DNA from 2 places in the Stenotrophomonas forensis genome. Region 2 is predicted to be linked to the other one. Evidence: predicted binding sites of a transcription regulator. Region 2 holds the regulator's gene; the other holds the start of a gene.
What was found. The regulator FliA, encoded in region 2, starts transcription of late flagellar genes. The targets are predictions, from matches to a motif close to TAAAGTTTNNCNNNCNNNGGCCGATAA.
Positions count from the first base shown of each region.

Region 1: a site for FliA is predicted at 1,115-1,141, ahead of K5L94_RS06385 (methyl-accepting chemotaxis protein). Genes of this name have one in related genera too.

Region 1 covers NZ_CP082270.1:1,342,108-1,345,647, forward strand. The annotation lists gene K5L94_RS06375 (caspase family protein) at 1-247, opposite strand, end outside; gene K5L94_RS06380 (hypothetical protein) at 244-612, opposite strand; gene K5L94_RS06385 (methyl-accepting chemotaxis protein) at 1,194-3,323, shown strand; gene K5L94_RS06390 (EAL domain-containing protein) at 3,376-3,540, shown strand, end outside.
Region 2 covers NZ_CP082270.1:2,329,443-2,332,982, forward strand. The annotation lists gene K5L94_RS10955 (chemotaxis protein CheA) at 1-150, opposite strand, end outside; gene K5L94_RS10960 (protein phosphatase CheZ) at 153-758, opposite strand; gene cheY (chemotaxis response regulator CheY) at 758-1,150, opposite strand; gene K5L94_RS10970 (RNA polymerase sigma factor FliA) at 1,208-1,951, opposite strand; gene K5L94_RS10975 (MinD/ParA family ATP-binding protein) at 1,948-2,835, opposite strand; gene flhF (flagellar biosynthesis GTPase FlhF) at 2,822-3,540, opposite strand, start outside.

The DNA.
Region 1 (3,540 bases), 990 kb from region 2:
CTGCAAAATACAGCAACGCAACTTCCCCTTCCCCAGCAAACAGCTCTTCGATCGCAGAGCGCATTTCCTCCCGGGTCACTGAGTCGCCAGGCCCAGTCGCCGTTAGATGCCGGACGCCAAAGTTGGGTGACCCGTCAGCATGCCGATCTAGCATCGCCTTGACCGCAAACGAGTCATTGACGCATCCATGAAGGTCAGAGACGTGAGCGTAAAAGTCCACGCCCACCACCAAGGCTCTCCGCGTCACAGCGTGTCGATCCAGTCTTCGAGGTTTGCCCAGGTCCAGGTCATGGTGCTGACGCCGGCGAGCGCGGTCCTATCGTCCTTGTAACCCCAGATCCCTTTTAGCGGCACGCCTTCCGCCTTAGCGCAGGCAATTTCCCACTTCTGTCCGCTAGAGGTCAGCGAGTTCGCCGACACGATCGCCAGGACGCCATCTGAACGAAGAATTCGAGTACGGACCTTCTTTTTCCACTCTTCGTCGTAGGCATCTTTAACTGACATGTCGACGTATTCAAAGGGCGTCTTTGTGTTGAGCGACTGTCCTTTGAGCATGTCTCGAATTGCAACGTCTTCGATTGCGAAAGCGACAAAAACAACCTTTTTGGCCATGACGATTCATCCTGATCGAGATAGGTCGAAGATTTGTGACGCACATCACATGGGCATTCATACCACGGGGCAGCTACATGATCATGGTGCGGCGCACCAAGCTATCTATTAGGGAATTTTGTTGGCATCCGCGTTGAGGCCGGCACTGTCCGACAATTCTTGACTGGGGGTAGGGAAGGGTAAAAGGCAGCGGCGAGAGACCGCGACCGCTATGGTCGTCCGGATCTTAGCTTTGCCCGATTCACGCAGGGACGCGCGAAGCAAGGCCTCCGCTAGCTTAACGGTGCATGTTCCAAGCCAATCCCGTGTCGCCTCAATCTACCGTGGATAAACGAAAGATACATGTCCCTTCAAATTTCGATAGTTGGTCGCTATCGGGCGACAAATCCTGTCTTCTAGGTGGATGCCTGTTGTCCGAAATAGCGCTATTTGTGGTCAAAAGCGGACATTTGCCCGCTAAGTGAGCCCATTTCTGCGAATTGGCTGCGTAAATTGGGCGCATTAAGGTTGTTCTTCGTGGGGCCGATCACTCGCTCGCCGACGCTGTCGGCCAGGAGCGTGCTCCTCCCCCCATGAGAGGTATGAATGTGAAGAATTTCTTGATGCGGTACAGGGTCGGCACCCGATTGGGTGCGGCCTTCGTGGTGTTGATCGCGGTGGCGATGTCGATCGTGGCATCTGGCCTTTGGGCGCTGTCTCGCGCCGAGACCAGCATGGACACCATCGTGAAAGAGAGCATGGAGCGCATCCGTCTCTCCAAGACGATGGCCAGTGCCAACATGCAGATCAGCATTTCATTGCGCGAGCTGATCATGCTGCAGGACAAGAAGATCCAAGCATCCCTGCTGAAAGAGATCGGAGAGCAAAGGGCCATTTATGACAAGGCCCGCGACGCTCTGTATGCAACGCCTGCCGATGAAGAAGGAAAAAAGATTCGTGCAGTGATCACCGAGAAGCGGCTTGCGGCTCGCCGGGTCAACGATGCGGTCGTCGAAGCTGCGACGCACGGCGACGTGGCGACGGCAACGAAGCTGCTTAGTGAAGGAGACGCCCTGCTCGGCGAATGGCAGGCGGCCATCTTCGCCAACGCAGAGCTTCAGGAGCGCTTGGCTGACGCGAGCTACCAAGACGCTCAGGCCGTTGCAGCAAGCGCCCGGAAGATGTTGGTCGCCGCTGGGGTCTTGGCGGTCCTGCTCAGCATCGCATTGGCAATCACCATCACGAGAAGCCTGACCATACCACTGGGCGAGGCGACTAAGACCGCAACCGCCATTGCGTCGGGCAACGTTGAAAACGTTATCAAGGTGGAAGGCCGAGACGAGACTTCTGCCTTGCTTGAAAGCATGCGATCGATGCAGGAGCGCATCAAGGGCCTGATTGCGGATCAAAAGGCAATGGCGTCGGCCCAGGCCGAAGGGCGGACGTCGCACCGCATCGATGAGTCCCGCCATCCAGGTGCCTTTGGTGAACTGGTCGGCGACACGAACGGCATGGTGGAGCGCTCCAACGCAGTAACCTCGCAGATCGTAGGCATTGCCCAGCACTATGCCGTCGGGGACATGAGCGCTCGCATGCCGCTGCTCCCAGGCGATCAGGCCGCCATTACCGAGGCCATGGAGACTACGCGGACGAACATGCTGGCCATCAACGAGGAGATTCGTCGGCTGGTCCAAGCCGCTGCGGCGGGAGACTTCTCTCAGCGCGGCGCCGCAGATGGCTTCAGTCACAGCTTCCGCGAGATGATCGACAACCTCAACCAGATGTTCGATGTCAGTGATAAGAGCCTGTCGGACATCGCACGACTGTTGGAGGCCGTTGCTCAAGGCGATCTGACTTTCCGCGTTTCTGGCGAGTTTGGCGGCGTGTTCGCGACGATGCGCGATGCGGCGAACTCCTCCTCTGAGCAGCTAGGCCGGATCGTTCGGGGCATCCAAGACGGTGCTGGCGTCATCCGCGTGTCCGCCTCAGAAGTGAGCAAGGGTAGTGCGGACCTCTCCCGTCGCACCGAGCAGCAGGCCGCCAATCTGGAAGAGACGGCCGCATCGATGGAAGAGCTGACGTCGACCGTGCGCCAGAATGCCGATCATGCCATTCAAGCCTCGAGGCTTGCGTCTGACGCCGGCGACTTGGCCCTTCAGGGCGGGCGAGCCGTTGATCGCGTGATGGAGAAGATGGTGAAGGTTGAGGCCTCGTCCCAGCGCATCGCCGATATCACCACCGTCATCGATGGCATCGCTTTCCAGACAAACATTTTGGCACTCAATGCCGCAGTGGAGGCGGCCAGGGCCGGCGACCAAGGCCGAGGCTTTGCGGTGGTAGCAAGCGAAGTGCGAACGCTGGCACAGCGCAGTGCAGAGGCAGCCAAGGAAATCAAGCAGTTGATTGATCGTTCGGTTCAGGACGTGGTGGACAGCTCCAATGAAGTCCGTGAGACGGGGTCGACGATCCACCAAGTGGTGGGGAGCGTCCAGCGTGTCCGCGACATGATCACGGAGATATCGGCGGCCTCTCAAGAGCAAACCGCGGGCATCGAACAGGTCAATCAGGCCGTGATGCAGATGGATGAGGTGACGCAGCAGAACGCTGCTCTGGTTGAAGAGGCTTCCGCCGCGGCTGGAGCGGTAGAAGAGCAGGCCGTTGGGCTGGCCCAAGCCGTTGCCTTCTTTAAGGTCAACGCAGAATTCCGCCCCCGCTTGGTTCACGCCAGCTGAGCTCATCCCGCTGGGCACCGGGTGGCCGGCGGGTCCTATCCATGAGGAACCAATGCGCAAGCCTTCCGCCAGGTGGCGATCTTCACGTCGGGCTCTTCACCTATCAGCCCCATACCTTCTGGGCACTGCGGTCGTCCTCGTTACCCTTGGGGCGGCTCAGCTGGCAGTAACCCAACGGGCCAGAGTCGACCTGGCGAACTACACGACCGGGCTGCTG
Region 2 (3,540 bases):
GAGCGTGTGGTAGCCGCGGAACACCGCATTGAGCTGCTCGCTGTCCTGCGGTGCCTGCTCCAGCGACACCAGCTGTTCGCCCAGCCGATCCAGGATTTCCTGGGCCTCGATGATGAAATCGGCAGTGATGTCGTCGGATACCGCGCTCATGCTTACAGCCCCAGATCCGACAACAGGTCGTCGGCGTCGTTCTGCGAGACCGCGTGGCGGTCCAGTCCCTTCAGTGCCGGCCCGGCCAGTTCCGGGTCGGTGCGATGCTGTTCCGGCGGCAGGCCGAGCGCGCCGAAGCCTTCGTGCACGCGGCGAACGATGCCGACCACGCGACGGATGATCTGCCCGGTCAGGTCCTGGTAGCTCTGGGTCAGGGCGATCTCGGTGAGGTTGTGGCGGATGCGCTCAAGCTGCGCGTCCTGGCCCGGCTGCAGGCCTTCGGCGCGTAGTTGTTCGGTCAGGCTGCGGCATTCCTCGGCCAGGTCGAGGGTGCGGTGCGTGGCCTGTTCGGTCATTGCCACCACGTGGTCCAGGCGCGCGCAGGCGTCATCCAGCTCACCGGCTTCGCTGGGTACGGTCGGCAGTTCACCCAGCGCCTGTCCCAGTTCGCGGGCCAGCCGCGAAAGGCCGCTCATCATCGGCTGCGTGCGCAGCGCGACCAGTCCGTCGATGCGCTGCCGCCAGGCGGCCTCGTCACCGGACTCCAGTGCGTCCAGGGCTTCCTGCAGGCGCAGGGCGAGGGCGTTCTTGTCGACCGTGGTGTCCATCAGGCGCTGGCCGCCAGGCGTTCGAAGATCTTGCCCAGCTTTTCTTCCAGGGTCTGCGCGGTGAACGGCTTGATGATGTAGCCGTTCACGCCGCTCTGGGCGGCTTCGATGATCTGCTCGCGCTTGGCTTCGGCGGTGACCATCAGCACCGGCAGGGTCTTCAGCTTGGCATCGGCACGGATCGCCTTGAGCAGCTCGATGCCGGTCATCACCGGCATGTTCCAGTCGGTGACCACGAAATCGAACGGCTGGCTCTGCAGCAGCGACAGCGCAGCATGCCCGTCCTCGGCTTCGGCGGTATTGGTGAAGCCCAGATCGCCCAGCAGGTTCTTGACGATTCGACGCATGGTCGAGAAGTCGTCGACGATCAGGATGCGCATGTTCTTGTTCAAAGCAGAGTTCCTTTGTTGTTCATTCCGGGCGGCCGGGGGCAGCCGCCTCGGGGATGTTCATTCTTCCAGGCCGGCGTCCGCCGCCTCGAAGATTTTCAGCCGGCCACGCAGCCGCAGCACGGCCTGGCCGTGGATCTGGCAGACCCGCGACTCGCTCACGCCGAGCACCGCGCCGATCTCCTTCAGGTTCAGTTCCTGCTCGTAATAGAGCGAGAGCACCAGCTGTTCGCGCTCGGGCAGATGGCCGATGGCCTTGCCCAGCTCGCGGCCGAACTCGCCGCGCTCCAGCACCTGCTGGGGGGTCGGGCCGCCCTGCGCTACGGTGTCCAGCTCGCCCTGGTCCTCGATGCGCGACTCCAGGCTCAGCACCTGGCCGCGTGCGGCATCTTCCATCAGCCGCAGGTACTCGGGCAGCGGCATCTCCATTGCGGCGGCCACTTCGGTGGCGCTGGCGGCACGGCCACTGCTCTGTTCGAGCCGGCGGATGGTGGCGGCGGCGTCGCGGGCGCGGCGGTGCACCGAGCGCGGCACCCAGTCGCCCCGCCGGATCTCATCGATCATCGAACCGCGGATGCGGATCGAGGCGTAGGTCTCGAACGAGGCGCCCTGGTCGGCGTCGTAGCTGCGCGAGGCCTCGATCAGGCCCATCATGCCGGCCTGGATCAGGTCGTCGACTTCGACGCTGGCCGGCAGGCGCGCGGCAAGGTGGTGGGCGATGCGCCGCACCAGGTCCGAGTGCTGGGCGATCACCTCGTTGGCGGCCGAGCGCTGGACCTCCCGGTACTGGGCTGCGCCTTTCATGCCGCCACCCCACGTTGCTTGAGGATGCGTTCGAGGAAGAACTCGACGCCGCCGCGCGGTTCGGTCGGCGCCTGCCAGCGTGCGGTGCGGCGGGCGATCTCGGTGATCGCCAGCGCCGCCGGGCTGGACGGGTAGGCCTTCACCACCGGCTGCTGGCGCTGCACCGACAGGCGCAGCCAGTCATCCTGCGGCACGCAGCCCAGGTAGTTCAGCGAGACATCGGCGAGGAATTTCTCGCAGACGCGGGTCAGCTTCTCGTACAGCACGCGGCCTTCGTTGGGGTCGCGCACCATGTTGGCCACCACCTGGATGCGGTCCACGCCGCGTTCGCGCGACAGCACCTTGATCAGTGCGTAGGCGTCGGTGATCGAGGCCGGCTCGTCGCAGACCACCACCACGGTGTCCTGCGCGGCCTGGCAGAAGGTCAGCACGCCGTCGGTGATGCCGGCGGCGGTGTCCACCACCATGATGTCCAGCTCGCGTTCCAGTTCGGAGAACACGTTGACCAGGCCGACATGCTCGGCCGGGGCCAGCTCGGCCATGTGGCGGCGGCCGGACGCGGCCGGGACCACCAGCACGCCGTTCGGGCCTTCGACGATGACGTCTTCCAGCGAGCAGCGGCCGGCGACCAGGTCGGCCAGCGTGAAGGTGGGGTTCAGCCCCAGGATCACGTCGATGTTGGCCAGGCCGAGGTCGGCGTCCAGCAGCAGCGTGCGCTTGCCCATGCCGGCCAGTGCCACGGCCAGGTTGGCCGAGACGTTGGTCTTGCCCACGCCGCCCTTGCCGCCGGTGACGGCAATGGTGCGCACAGGGCCGAGCGGCTCGCTGCGGGTGGCCGACAGCGGGAAGGTCTTGGTCAGCTTGGCGTACTCACGCGACGGCATGGTTCAACTCCGGGTTGCAGGGCATATCGGCCGCTCGGCGCAAATCTTCAAGGCGAAGTACAAGATTGGCTGCGCTGGCCCGGTGCAGGTCCTCCGGAACGTCCTGGCCATCGGTCACCCAGGTGATCGGCAGGGCGTGGTCGACGGCCACCGACAGGGCGTTGCCGAAGCGGCCGGTCTCGTCCAGCTTGCTCAGTACCAGCCCCTGCAGGTTGGCGGCGCCGAAGCGCCGGACCACCTCGTCCATGTCGCCGAAGCTGGTGTTGGCTGGCAGCACCAGCAGGGTGCGGACCTGGCGGGCGGCGCGCAGCCACTGCAGCTGGGCGGCCAGTGCACGGTCGCGCGGGCCCAGGCCTGCGGTGTCGATCAGCACCAGCTTGTAGTCCTTCAGGCGTTCCAGCAGCTGGTCCAGGTCGGTGCCGCTGTTGGCCTCGTGCACGGCGATGCCGAGCTGGCGGCCGTAGCCGTACAACTGCTCGCGGGCGCCGATGCGGGTGGTGTCGGTGGTCACCAGGGCGACGTCACGCGGGGCGTGCTTCTCGGCGAAGCGCGAGGCGAGCTTGGCGATGGTGGTGGTCTTGCCGGCGCCGGTCGGGCCGACCAGGGCGATCACGCCGCCTTCTTCCAGCGGGTCGACCGGAGCGATCGGCAGCTTGCGCGAGATCAGCCCCAGCATCAGGCCGCGGCCACGGTGCGCTTCGGTCT